DNA from 2 places in the Actinoallomurus sp. CA-142502 genome. Region 2 is predicted to be linked to the other one. Evidence: riboswitches for the same ligand, from Rfam matches in the RefSeq annotation. Region 2 holds a riboswitch; the other holds the start of a gene.
The links. A riboswitch is a leader RNA that binds a small molecule or an ion and turns the genes downstream of it on or off. The one in region 2 is predicted to bind glycine.
Positions count from the first base shown of each region.

Region 1: it holds a riboswitch for glycine, as region 2 does, so the genes downstream of both, gcvP (aminomethyl-transferring glycine dehydrogenase) here and gcvT (glycine cleavage system aminomethyltransferase GcvT) in region 2, are expected to answer to the same signal.

Region 1 is NZ_JBNJMY010000001.1:5,803,911-5,809,409, forward strand. It holds gene ACQEV1_RS27690 (tetratricopeptide repeat protein) at 1-571, opposite strand, end outside; gene ACQEV1_RS27695 (transcriptional regulator) at 728-913, shown strand; gene gcvP (aminomethyl-transferring glycine dehydrogenase) at 952-3,792, opposite strand; glycine riboswitch at 3,850-3,960, opposite strand; glycine riboswitch at 3,962-4,059, opposite strand; gene ACQEV1_RS27705 (ABC transporter permease) at 4,129-4,962, opposite strand; gene ACQEV1_RS27710 (ATP-binding cassette domain-containing protein) at 4,962-5,499, opposite strand, start outside.
Region 2 is NZ_JBNJMY010000001.1:9,593,724-9,599,222, reverse strand. It holds gene lipA (lipoyl synthase) at 1-563, opposite strand, end outside; gene glyA (serine hydroxymethyltransferase) at 570-1,826, opposite strand; gene gcvH (glycine cleavage system protein GcvH) at 1,828-2,211, opposite strand; gene gcvT (glycine cleavage system aminomethyltransferase GcvT) at 2,208-3,311, opposite strand; glycine riboswitch at 3,383-3,469, opposite strand; glycine riboswitch at 3,471-3,568, opposite strand; gene ACQEV1_RS44850 (PadR family transcriptional regulator) at 3,693-4,217, shown strand; gene ACQEV1_RS44845 (ABC transporter ATP-binding protein) at 4,214-4,891, shown strand; gene ACQEV1_RS44840 (FtsX-like permease family protein) at 4,888-5,499, shown strand, end outside.

The sequences.
Region 1 (5,499 bases), 3.8 Mb from region 2:
CGCGCCTGCGGTCGACGACGTCCAGCGCCGCGTCGAGCGCGCGCTGGGCGCGGGCGGGCTCGCCCCAGTCGAGCAGCCGCAGCGCGAGGTCGTGGGCGGCGGCCGGGCCGTAGCGCGGGTCGCCGGTGGCGATGACGCGTTCCCACCACTCGCAGGCCTGCGCGGCGTCGCCCTCCTCGTCGGCGAGCTGCGCCAGCGCCAGGCAGGCGGGCGGCAGGTACGCCGGGTTGGCGAAGTCCACCACGGTCCGCCAGGCCTCGCGCGCCCGGTCGCGGTCGCCGGAGCGCTCCCAGGACAACGCCAGGTGGTACGCGGCGCGCGCGCCGTACTCCGGGTCCTTGGTGGCGATCGCGGCCCGGTCGGCCTCGCGGGCGCCGTCGAGGTCGCCGCCGCTCTCGAGCACCACCGCGAGCCCGAGGGCCGCCTGTGCGCGCTCGGCCGTCGCGCCGGCCTCCATCACCTGGCGGAACAGTGTGGCGGCCTCGTCGAGCCGGCCGCCCTCGGCGTGTCTGCGTGCCTCGTCGAGCCGGGTCGACGGATCCGTGGCCGCCTCCTCCGGCGGGGTCGTCATGACGCGCTCCGGCGGCCACGGGCGGTCCCGTCGCCGGACGTCCTCATCGGCGCCTCACAGGCGTCGCTCGCACTCATCTCCGTGCCCTTGGGGGTAGGCGGCGTGTGGCATGAGCCTAACGGGATTCGGGCCGCCTCGTCCCGCAGCGTGACCGCGATGTCCGGCTCGGGCCAATGGAAAGCGTCCTCGACACCGGAGCGCGTGTCGCGCCAGACGATCAACGCGATCGAGCAGGGCCGCGCTTCCGCTCGCGATCCGCCCGGCCCTTGTTTCGGCGGAACCGTGGAGGAGGTCCTCCACGCCGACGACGAGGACTCATTCCGCGAGTCGCGGCGCCGCTGAGCGTGCGGGCCGGGGCCCGGCCCGCACGCGCGTACGGGTCAGGACTCGAAGGCCTCCGGCGGCGGGCAGGCGCAGACCAGGTTGCGGTCGCCGTAGGCCTGGTCGATGCGGCGCACCGGCGACCAGTACTTGTTCTCCCGCAGCGACGGGACCGGGTAGGCCGCCTCCTCGCGGGTGTAGGAGTGCTTCCACTCGGTGGTCAGCAGCGACGCCGCCGTGTGCGGGGCGTTCTTGAGCGGGTTGTCGTCGGCGTCGTACTCGCCGGCCGCCACCCGCTCGATCTCCCGCCGGATCTCGATCATCGCGTCGCAGAAGCGGTCGAGCTCGGCGCGGTCCTCGCTCTCGGTCGGCTCGATCATCAGCGTGCCGGCCACCGGGAAGGCGAGGGTCGGGGCGTGGAGGCCGTAGTCGATGAGCCGCTTGGCGACGTCCTCGGCGCTGACCTTCGTCTCCTTGGTGATCTTCCGGATGTCGATGATGCACTCGTGGGCGACGAGGCCGCCCCGGCCGGTGAACAGCACCGGGTAGTGGCCGTCGAGCCGCTTGGCGACGTAGTTGGCGGCCAGCACCGCCGCCTCGGTCGCCTCGCGCAGCCCGTCGGCGCCCATCATCGCGATGTAGGCCCACGAGATCGGCAGGATGCCCGCCGAGCCCCACGGAGCCGCCGAGATCGGGCCGCTGCCGGTCTCCGGACCGGCCTCGGGCCGCAGCGGGTGGTTGGGCAGGAACGGCACGAGGTGCTCGCGCACGCCCACCGGGCCGACGCCCGGCCCGCCGCCGCCGTGCGGGATGCAGAAGGTCTTGTGGAGGTTCAGGTGCGACACGTCGGCGCCGAACTCCCCGAGGCGCGCCAGCCCGACGAGGGCGTTGAGGTTGGCGCCGTCGACGTAGACCTGGCCGCCGGCCGCGTGCACGCTCTCACAGACCTCGGTGATCGTCTCCTCGTAGATGCCGTGCGTCGAGGGGTAGGTCACCATGATCGCGGCGAGGTCGTCGCGGTGCTTGTCGATCTTGGCGTGCAGGTCGTCGAGGTCGATGTCGCCGCTCTCGGTGCTCTTGACCACGACCACCCGCATCCCGGCCATCACCGCGCTGGCGGCGTTCGTGCCGTGCGCCGAGGACGGGATCAGGCAGACGTTCCGGTGGCTCTCTCCGCGTGCGGCGTGGTAGCCGTGCACGGCGAGCAGGCCGGCCAGCTCCCCCTGCGAACCGGCGTTGGGCTGCACCGACACCTTGGCGTACCCGGTGATCTCGGCGAGCCAGGACTCGAGCTCACCGATCAGCTCGACGTACCCCCGCGCCTGCTCCAGCGGCGCGAAGGGGTGGATCTGCGCGAACTCCGGCCAGGTGATCGGCTCCATCTCGGCGGTGGCGTTCAGCTTCATCGTGCAGGAGCCGAGCGGGATCATCGAGCGGTCCAGCGCGATGTCCTTGTCCTGGAGCCGGCGCAGGTAGCGCAGCATCGCCGTCTCCGACCGGTGCGCGTGGAACACCGGGTGCGTGAGGAACTCGCTCTCCCGCCGCAGCCCCCGCGGGATCGCCTCCTGCCGGGTGAGGCCGGTGTGCTCCTCCGTCCGCCCGAACGCCCCCAGCACCGTCGCGACGTGGGCCTCGGTGGTCGTCTCGTCGCAGGAGACGCCGACGTGGTCGTCGTCGACCAGACGCAGGTTGACGCCGTCCTCCGCCGCGGCCCGTACGATCTCGCGGGCGCGGCCGGGAACCCGGGCGAGCACGGTGTCGAAGAAGGCGTCGTGGACGACCTCGACGCCCACCGCGCCCAGGCCGCCGCGCAGCAGCGTCGCGCGCTCGTGCACCCGCTCGGCGATGGCGGTGAGCCCCTCGGGACCGTGGTAGACGGCGTACATGCTCGCCATCACGGCGAGCAGCACCTGGGCGGTGCAGATGTTGCTGGTGGCCTTCTCCCGGCGGATGTGCTGCTCCCGGGTCTGCAGCGCGAGCCGGTACGCCGGCCCGCCGTCGGCGTCCAGCGAGACGCCGACGAGCCGGCCGGGGAGCTGGCGCTGGATGCCGTCACGCACCGACATGTAGCCGGCGTGCGGGCCGCCGAAGCCGTACGGCACGCCGAAGCGCTGCGTCGTGCCGACCGCGATGTCGGCGCCGAACTCCCCCGGCGGCCGGAGCAGTGTCAGGGCGAGGAGGTCGGCGGCGACCACGACCTGGGCGCCGCGCCCGTGCGCCGCCTCGGTCAGCCCCGACAGGTCGCGTACGGCGCCGCTCGCGCCCGGGTACTGCAGCAGCACGCCGAAGAAGTCGCCCTCCGGCAGTCCCCCGGACGTGTCGGCGACGACGACCTCGATGCCCAGCGGCACCGCGCGGGTGCGGATCACCTCGACGGTCTGCGGCAGCACGTCGGCGTCGACGAGGAAGGTGTCGCCGCTCCCCCGCGGCGCGACGCGGTGCGCCAGCGTCATCGCCTCCGCGGCGGCGGTGCCCTCGTCCAGCAGCGAGGCGTTCGCCACCGGCAGCCCGGTCAGGTCGCTCACCATGGTCTGGAAGTTCAGCAGCGCCTCGAGCCGCCCCTGGGAGATCTCCGGCTGGTACGGCGTGTAGGCGGTGTACCAGCCGGGATTCTCCAGGACGTTGCGCAGGATCACGCCCGGGGTGATCGTCCCGTGGTAGCCGAGGCCGATCATCGAGGTGAGCACCTGGTTGCGGGCGGCCAGCTCACGCAGCCGCGCCAGCGCCTCCACCTCGCTGAGCGCGGGCGGCAGGTCGAGCGGGCGGTCGGTGCGGATCCGGGCGGGCACGGCCGCGTCGACGAGCGCGCCGACGCCGTCGTACCCGGCGGTCTCGGCCATCGCGGCGCGTTCGGCCGGGGAGGGTCCGATGTGGCGAGCGGCGAACGGAACCTCGGTCATGGGGAGCCTCCAGGCGAGTCGGGGCGCGAACGCCACCGGGCACGCCGGTGGCCGGTCTCCCCCTCTGTCACCTGGACCTGAGAGCTTCGCCGCGACGGACGCGGCTTGCACCTTCGGTGAGGATCGGCGGCCGATGGAACGGCCGCGGTCTCCCGCTTTCCAGAGGTGCCTCGCCCACGCGGTCCTTTTGCCTGAGAGGTTCCGGGGAGGTTTGCTCCTTCGGCGCCCCGGCACTGGCTGCACCGGGATCTCTCCCGCGCGGGTTCGACGGCGATCTCCACCCTACCGGAGGGTTGTTTCCCCGACGTTAAGCATGGGGCGTGCGGGCCGTAAAGGTCAGCGGTTCAGGGTGCGGAAGCGGCGGACGCTCAGCGGAACGAAGATCACGAGTAGCACGCCGGACCAGAGCAGCGTCGCCGCCACCGGATGCCGCAGCGGCAGCGCGACGTCGCCGGCCGGAGCGCCGGGGTTGCCGAACAGCCCACGGCAGGCCGCGACCGCCGCGCTGACCGGGTTCCAGTCGGCGATCACCCGCAGCCAGGCCGGCATGCCGGCGGTCGGCACGAAGGAGTTCGACAGCATCGACACCGGGAAGACCAGCGGCACCATCTGGTCGGCGGTCTCCTCGTTCTTCACCAGCAGGCCGCAGAGCACTCCCGCCCAGGAGATCGCGTAGCGCAGGAGGATCAGCAGGCCGAACGCCGCGAGCGCCTTCGGCAGCCCGTCGTGGATGCGCCAGCCGACGGCCAGGCCGCAGCCGACCATGATGACCATGCCGAGGGCACCGACCAGGATGTCGCCGCCGACCTGCCCGAACGGCACTGCCGACCGGGCCATCGGCATCGAGCGGAACCGGTCCATGACGCCCTTGGAGGCGTCGGTGGCCACCGCGAGCATCGTGGTCATGAAGCTGGTGATCGATGTCATCGCGAACAGGCCGGGCATGAGGTACTCCCGGTAGTTCCCGCCGCCGGGAACCTTGATCGCGCTGCCGAAGACGTAGCCGAACAGCACGACCATGACGGCCGGGAAGACCAGCGCGCCGACGAGTTCCCCGGGCTGGTTCTTGAGCTGGACGAGGTTGCGCCACACCAGGGTGACGCCGTCGGTGAGGGTCCAGCGGAGCCGGTCCAGGCGTCCGGTGGGCGCGACGGGGGCATGGAGGACCATCAGGCGCTCACCTTCTCCGCGGTCTCTTCGGCCCGGCCGGTCAGGCGGAGGAACACCTCGTCGAGGGTGGGACGCCTCAGCGCGACGTCCTCGACCTCGACGCCAGCGCGGTCCAGCTCGCGCACGACGGCGGGCAGAGTGACGGAGCCGGCGGAGACGGGGACGCTCACCCGGCGGGACTCCGGATCGGTGTCCGGCTCGCCGATCCGGGAGAGCACGGCGGTGGCGTCGGCGAACGCGTCCGCGGCGGAGACGACGACGTCGATGCGGCTGCCGATCTCGGCCTTCAGCTCGTCCGGCGTGCCCGAGGCGATCACCTGTCCCCGGTCGACCACGGCGACCCGGTCGGCGAGCTGATCGGCCTCGTCGAGGTACTGCGTGGTCAGCAGCACGGTCACGCCGTCGGCGACCAGCTCGCGGATCGTGTCCCAGATCTCGCCGCGACTGCGCGGGTCCAGGCCGGTCGTCGGCTCGTCCAGGAAGAGCACCGGCGGCGCGGTGATCAGGCTGGAGATCAGGTCGATCCGGCGGCGCATT
Region 2 (5,499 bases):
AAGATCCGCGGCACCGTCTCCAGGTTGTGCGCGAGCACCTCAGGCCGGGAGGAGAACACCTCGGCGAGCTGCGACGGCACGGCGTTGAAGTCCGGGATGAGCAGCTCGACGCCGCAGCCGGGCAGCGCGGAGTGGATCTGCCGTACCGTCTCGGCGTACAGCCACGCGCCGCCGTCCGGCAGGTCGTCGCGGGCGACGCCGGTGATCGTGGCGTACCGCAGGCCCATCCGCTCGACCGACTCCGCGACGCGCCGGGGCTCGTCCGGGTCGTACGCGGCGGGCTTGCCCGTGTCGATCTGGCAGAAGTCACACCGGCGCGTGCACTGGTCGCCGCCGATGAGGAAGGTGGCCTCGCGGTCCTCCCAGCACTCGTAGATGTTCGGGCAGCCCGCCTCCTGGCACACGGTGTGCAGGCCCTCGCTGCGCACCAGGTCGGTCAGCTCCCGGTACTGCGGCCCCATCTTCAGCTTGGTCTTGATCCACGGCGGCTTGCGCTCGATCGGGGTCGCGGCGTTGCGCGCCTCGACGCGGAGCAGCTTGCGGCCTTCCGGGGCGATGGTCATCTCATCTCACAAACTGGGATATAGCGGGTGCTGTTCGGCCAGGGCGGTCACCCGGGCCGAAAGCGCTGCCTCGTCGAACGACGGCTGCAGCGCGAGCGCGATGATGTCGGCGACCTCGGCGAAGTCGGCCTCCTGGAAGCCGCGGGTGGCCAGCGCGGGCGTGCCGATCCGCAGCCCGGAGGTCACCATCGGCGGCCGCGGGTCGTTCGGGACGGCGTTGCGGTTGACGGTGATGCCGATGGAGTGCAGCCGGTCCTCGGCGTCGCGGCCGGTCAGCTCCGAGTCGACCAGGTCGACCAGGACCAGGTGCACGTCGGTGCCGCCGGTCAGCACCTTCACGCCCGCCTTGGCGGCGTCCTCGCGCGACAGCCGCGCCGCCAGTGCCTTCGCGCCCTCGACCGTACGGCGCTGGCGCTCGGCGAACTCCTCGGACGCGGCGATCTTCAGGGCCACGGCCTTGGCGGCGATCACGTGCTCCAGCGGCCCGCCCTGCGTGCCCGGGAACACCGCGGAGTTGATCTTCTTGGCGAACTCCTCGCGGCACAGGATGAGGCCGCCGCGGGGCCCGCAGAGGGTCTTGTGCGTCGTGCTCGTGACGACGTCGGCGTGCGGCACCGGCGAGGGGTGCAGCCCGGCGGCGACGAGCCCGGCGAAGTGCGCCATGTCAACCATGAGCAGCGCGCCCGTCTCGTCGGCGATGCGGCGGAACTCGGCGAAGTCGAGCTGCCGCGGGTACGCCGACCAGCCGGCGACGATCATCTTCGGCCGGTGCTCGCGCGCCAGCCGGGCGACCTCGTCCATGTCGACCAGGCCGTCCTCGCCTACGTGGTAGGCGGCGACGTTGAACATCTTGCCCGAGTAGTTGATCTTCATGCCGTGGGTCAGGTGCCCGCCGTGGGCGAGGTCCAGGCCCAGGATGGTGTCGCCCGGCTGGAGCAGCGCGAAGTACACCGCGATGTTGGCCTGCGCCCCCGAGTGGGGCTGCACGTTCGCGTGGTCGGCGCCGAACAGGGCCTTGGCGCGGTCGATCGCGAGCTGCTCGGTGACGTCGACGTACTCACAGCCGCCGTAGTAGCGGCGGCCCGGGTAGCCCTCGGCGTACTTGTTCGTCATCACCGAGCCCTGGGCCTCGAGCACGCCCACCGGGGCGAAGTTCTCCGAGGCGATCATCTCCAGGGTCGACTGCTGGCGGTGCAGCTCCTCGGCGATGGCCGACGCGACCTCTGGGTCGATCTCGGAGAGAGGGGCGTTGGACAGGCTCATCTCACGCCTCCTCGATCAGCTTGGAGTAGGCCGGCGCGTCCAGCAGGTCGGGGCCGTCACCGTCGGTACGGATCTTCAGTAGCCAGCCCTCCCCGTACGGGTCGGTGTTGATCACGGCCGGGTCCTCCTCGACCGCACCGTTCACCGCCACGACCTCCCCCGTCACCGGCGCATAGATGTCACTCACCGACTTGGTCGACTCCGCCTCGCCACAGGGCTCCCCGGCCTCGACCGTGGCGCCCTCCTGCGGCAACGAGACGTACACGATGTCACCGAGGGCGTCGGCGGCATAGGCGGTGATCCCCACAGTCACAACACCGTCGGACGGCTCGGTAATCCACTCATGCTCTTCGGTGTAGGAAAGGGTCTCGGGAACGTTGCTCACGGGGTCCTCCTATAGAAAGGCAGGGCGACCTTGTCGACCGGCTCATGTTTGCCGCGGATGTCCACCGCCAGATCGGTGTCTTCGGTGTGACCCGCGTGGATATAGCCCATGGCGATGGGCTTGCCCAGTGTCGGGGACGGCGCGCCGCTGGTCACGACTCCGCACGGCGTGCCGTCTGATCCCACGATGTCGTACCCGTGCCGGGGCACCCGCCGTCCCCTGGCGACCAGGCCGACGAGGGTGCGCTCCGGCGCCTTGTCGGCGATCGCGGCCAGCGCGGCACGTCCGACGAAGTCGCCCTTGTCGAACTTGACGGTACGGCCGAGGCCCGCGTCGAACGGCGTCGTCTCGGCGGTCAGCTCGTTGCCGTACAGCGGCATCCCGGCCTCCAGGCGCAGCGTGTCGCGCGAGGACAGCCCGCAGGGCCGCAGGTCGTCGCCGCCGGCCTCGGTCAGCGCCGCCCAGGTCGCCACGGCGTCGCCGGCGGAGACGAACAGCTCGAAGCCGTCCTCGCCCGTGTAGCCGGTGCGGGCGATCAGGGCGTCGACGCCGGACACCGCGCCGGGCAGGATCGCGTAGTACTTCAGGTCGCCGAGCGCGGCGTCGGTGAGCTTGCCGAGGATCCCCTGCGCCTTCGGCCCCTGGACCGCGACGAGGGCGTACGCGTCGGAGCGGTCGTCGACGGTGGCCCCGTCGAACTTCTCGGCCCGCGCGGTCAGCTCTGAGCGTACGGTGGCGGCGTTCGCGGCGTTGGCCACGATCAGATAGGTCTCGGCGGCCAGCCGGTAGACGATCAGGTCGTCCAGGACGCCGCCGTCGGCGTCGCAGATCATCGTGTAGCGCGCCCGGCCCACGGCGAGCGCCGAAAGGTGTCCGATGAGGGAGTAGTCGAGCGCCGCCCCGGCCTGCGGGCCGGTCACGAAGATCTCTCCCATGTGGGACAGGTCGAACAGGCCGGCGCTGGTACGGACCGCCTGGTGCTCGGCGGTCTCGCTGCCGTAGCGCAGCGGCATCCGATAACCGGCGAACTCGGTGACGGTGGCGCCGAGGCCCTCGTGGACCTCGTGGAGTGGTGTCTTCTTGGTGTCCGGAACGGACATCGCGGCAGGCTCCTTATCGCGCGGGCGATCCGGGGGTCATATCGTCCCACTGGTTCGCGTGCGGTCTCGGCGCCTCCCCCTCTGTCATCGGCGCCTGAGAGCTTCGCCCGGGGGGCTTGCACCTTCGGCGGGAGCAGTGCTCCGCTTTCCAGAGGTCGCCTGCTCCGCGCGGTCTTCGTCGCCTGAGAGGTTCCGGGGAGGAGTTGCTCCTTCGGCGGCCCGGACTGGCGGTCCGGGCGCTCTCCCGCGCGGGATCAACGGCTGCCGCCAGGCTAGCAGCGCCCGTCGCGCGGCGACAGCCCGCACATCGGCCCACCTGGCCACGCGGATACACGCTGAGTGTATAGACGGCGAGTATACGCGCGACGTACCCTCCGTCTCATGAGCGTTCCCTACGCCCTCCTCGGCCTGCTCGAACGGGAGCCGAGCCACGGGTACGACCTGAAACGCGACTACGACGCGCTGTTCGGCCGGGGCAGGCCGCTGTCCTTCGGCCAGGTCTACGCCACCCTCGGCCGGCTCGCCCGTGCGGGGAAGGTGGTCGTGGGCGAGACCGAGGCCGGCTCGGGCCCCGACCGCAAGCGGTACGTCATCACCGAGACGGGGGCGACCGAGTTCGAGTCCTGGCTCGCCGAGCCGGTCGAGGCCGAGCCGCACCTGCAGACGGTGCTGTTCACGAAGGTCGTGCTCGCGCTGCTGCTCGACCGCGACGCCGAGGCGTACCTCGACGCCCAGCGCGCCGCCCACCTGAAACGCATGCGCGAGCTGACCGAGACCAAGCGGACCGGCGACCTGGTCGACGCGCTGCTCGCCGACCACGGCCTGTTCCACCTGGAGTCCGACCTGCGCTGGATCGACCTCACCGCGGCCCGGCTCGACGCGCTGAAACGCGAGGTCCTGCCGTGACGACTCTCGTGGAGGCGCGCGACGTGACGCTGTCGTTCGGCAGCACGCCCGCGCTGCGGGGCGCGAGCCTGTCGGCCGAGGCCGGCGAGATCCTCGCCGTCATGGGCCCGAGCGGGTCGGGCAAGTCGACCCTGCTGCACTGCCTGGCCGGGATCCTCACGCCGGGTTCCGGCGAGGTCCGGTTCGACGGCCGCCGGGTGGACACCATGGGCGAGGCCGAGCGCAGCGCCCTGCGCCGCGACCGCTTCGGCTTCGTGTTCCAGTTCGGTCAGCTCGTCCCCGAGCTGACCGCCGAGGAGAACGTCGCACTGCCACTGCTGCTCGGCGGCATGCGCCGGGGCGCGGCCGTCCGGCAGGCCCACCCCTGGTTCGAACGGCTCGGCCTGGACGGCCTGGAGCGGCGGCGGTCCGGCGAGCTGTCCGGCGGGCAGGCCCAGCGCGTCGCACTGGCCCGAGGCCTGGTCGCGAGCCCGCGGGTGCTGTTCGCCGACGAACCGACCGGCGCGCTCGACTCGCTCACCGGGGAGCAGGTCATGGAGCTGCTCGTGTCCGCCGCCCGCGAGGAGGGCACCACGGTCATCCTGGTCACCCACGAGCCGCGGGTGGCCGCGTACGCCGACCGCGAGGTCATCGTCCGCGACGGGAGGACCACGTCGATCGGGGTGATCTCGTGATCGGGTTCGGTGTGCGGCTGGCCGTGGCGGGCGGGCGAGAGGCGGCCGTGCGGCTGGTGGTCACGGCGGCCGCCGTCGCGCTGGGAGTCGGGCTGCTGCTGGCGACCTTGGCGGGCGTCAACGCGGTCAACGCGCAGAACGCCCGCTACGCCTGGCTGAACTCCGCGTCCCCCGAGGCCACGGCGGGTGTTCCGCCGTCCCCGGACCCACTGTGGGCCACCCTCGGCTACGAGCGCTACGAGGGCAGGACGATCACCCGGGTCGACGTCGCCGCCACCGGGCCCCGCTCACCCGTTCCACCCGGCATCCCGCGCCCGCCCGGGCCGGGGGAGTACTACGCGTCACCCGCGCTGACCGCGCTGCTGCGCACGGCACCGCCCGGCCGGCTCGGCGACCGCTACCCCGGCCGCCGGATCGGCACGATCGGCCCGGCCGCGCTCCCGTCCCCGGACTCGCTGTACGTCATCGCGGGCGCGAGCGCCGCCGAACTCTCGCGCGCCCCCGGCGCGGCGAAGGTGACCGCCATCGCCACCAGGACGCCCAGCAGCTGTTCGAGCTGCAACGCCGGCACCAACGCGAACGGCATCGACCTCATCCTGTCGGTCACG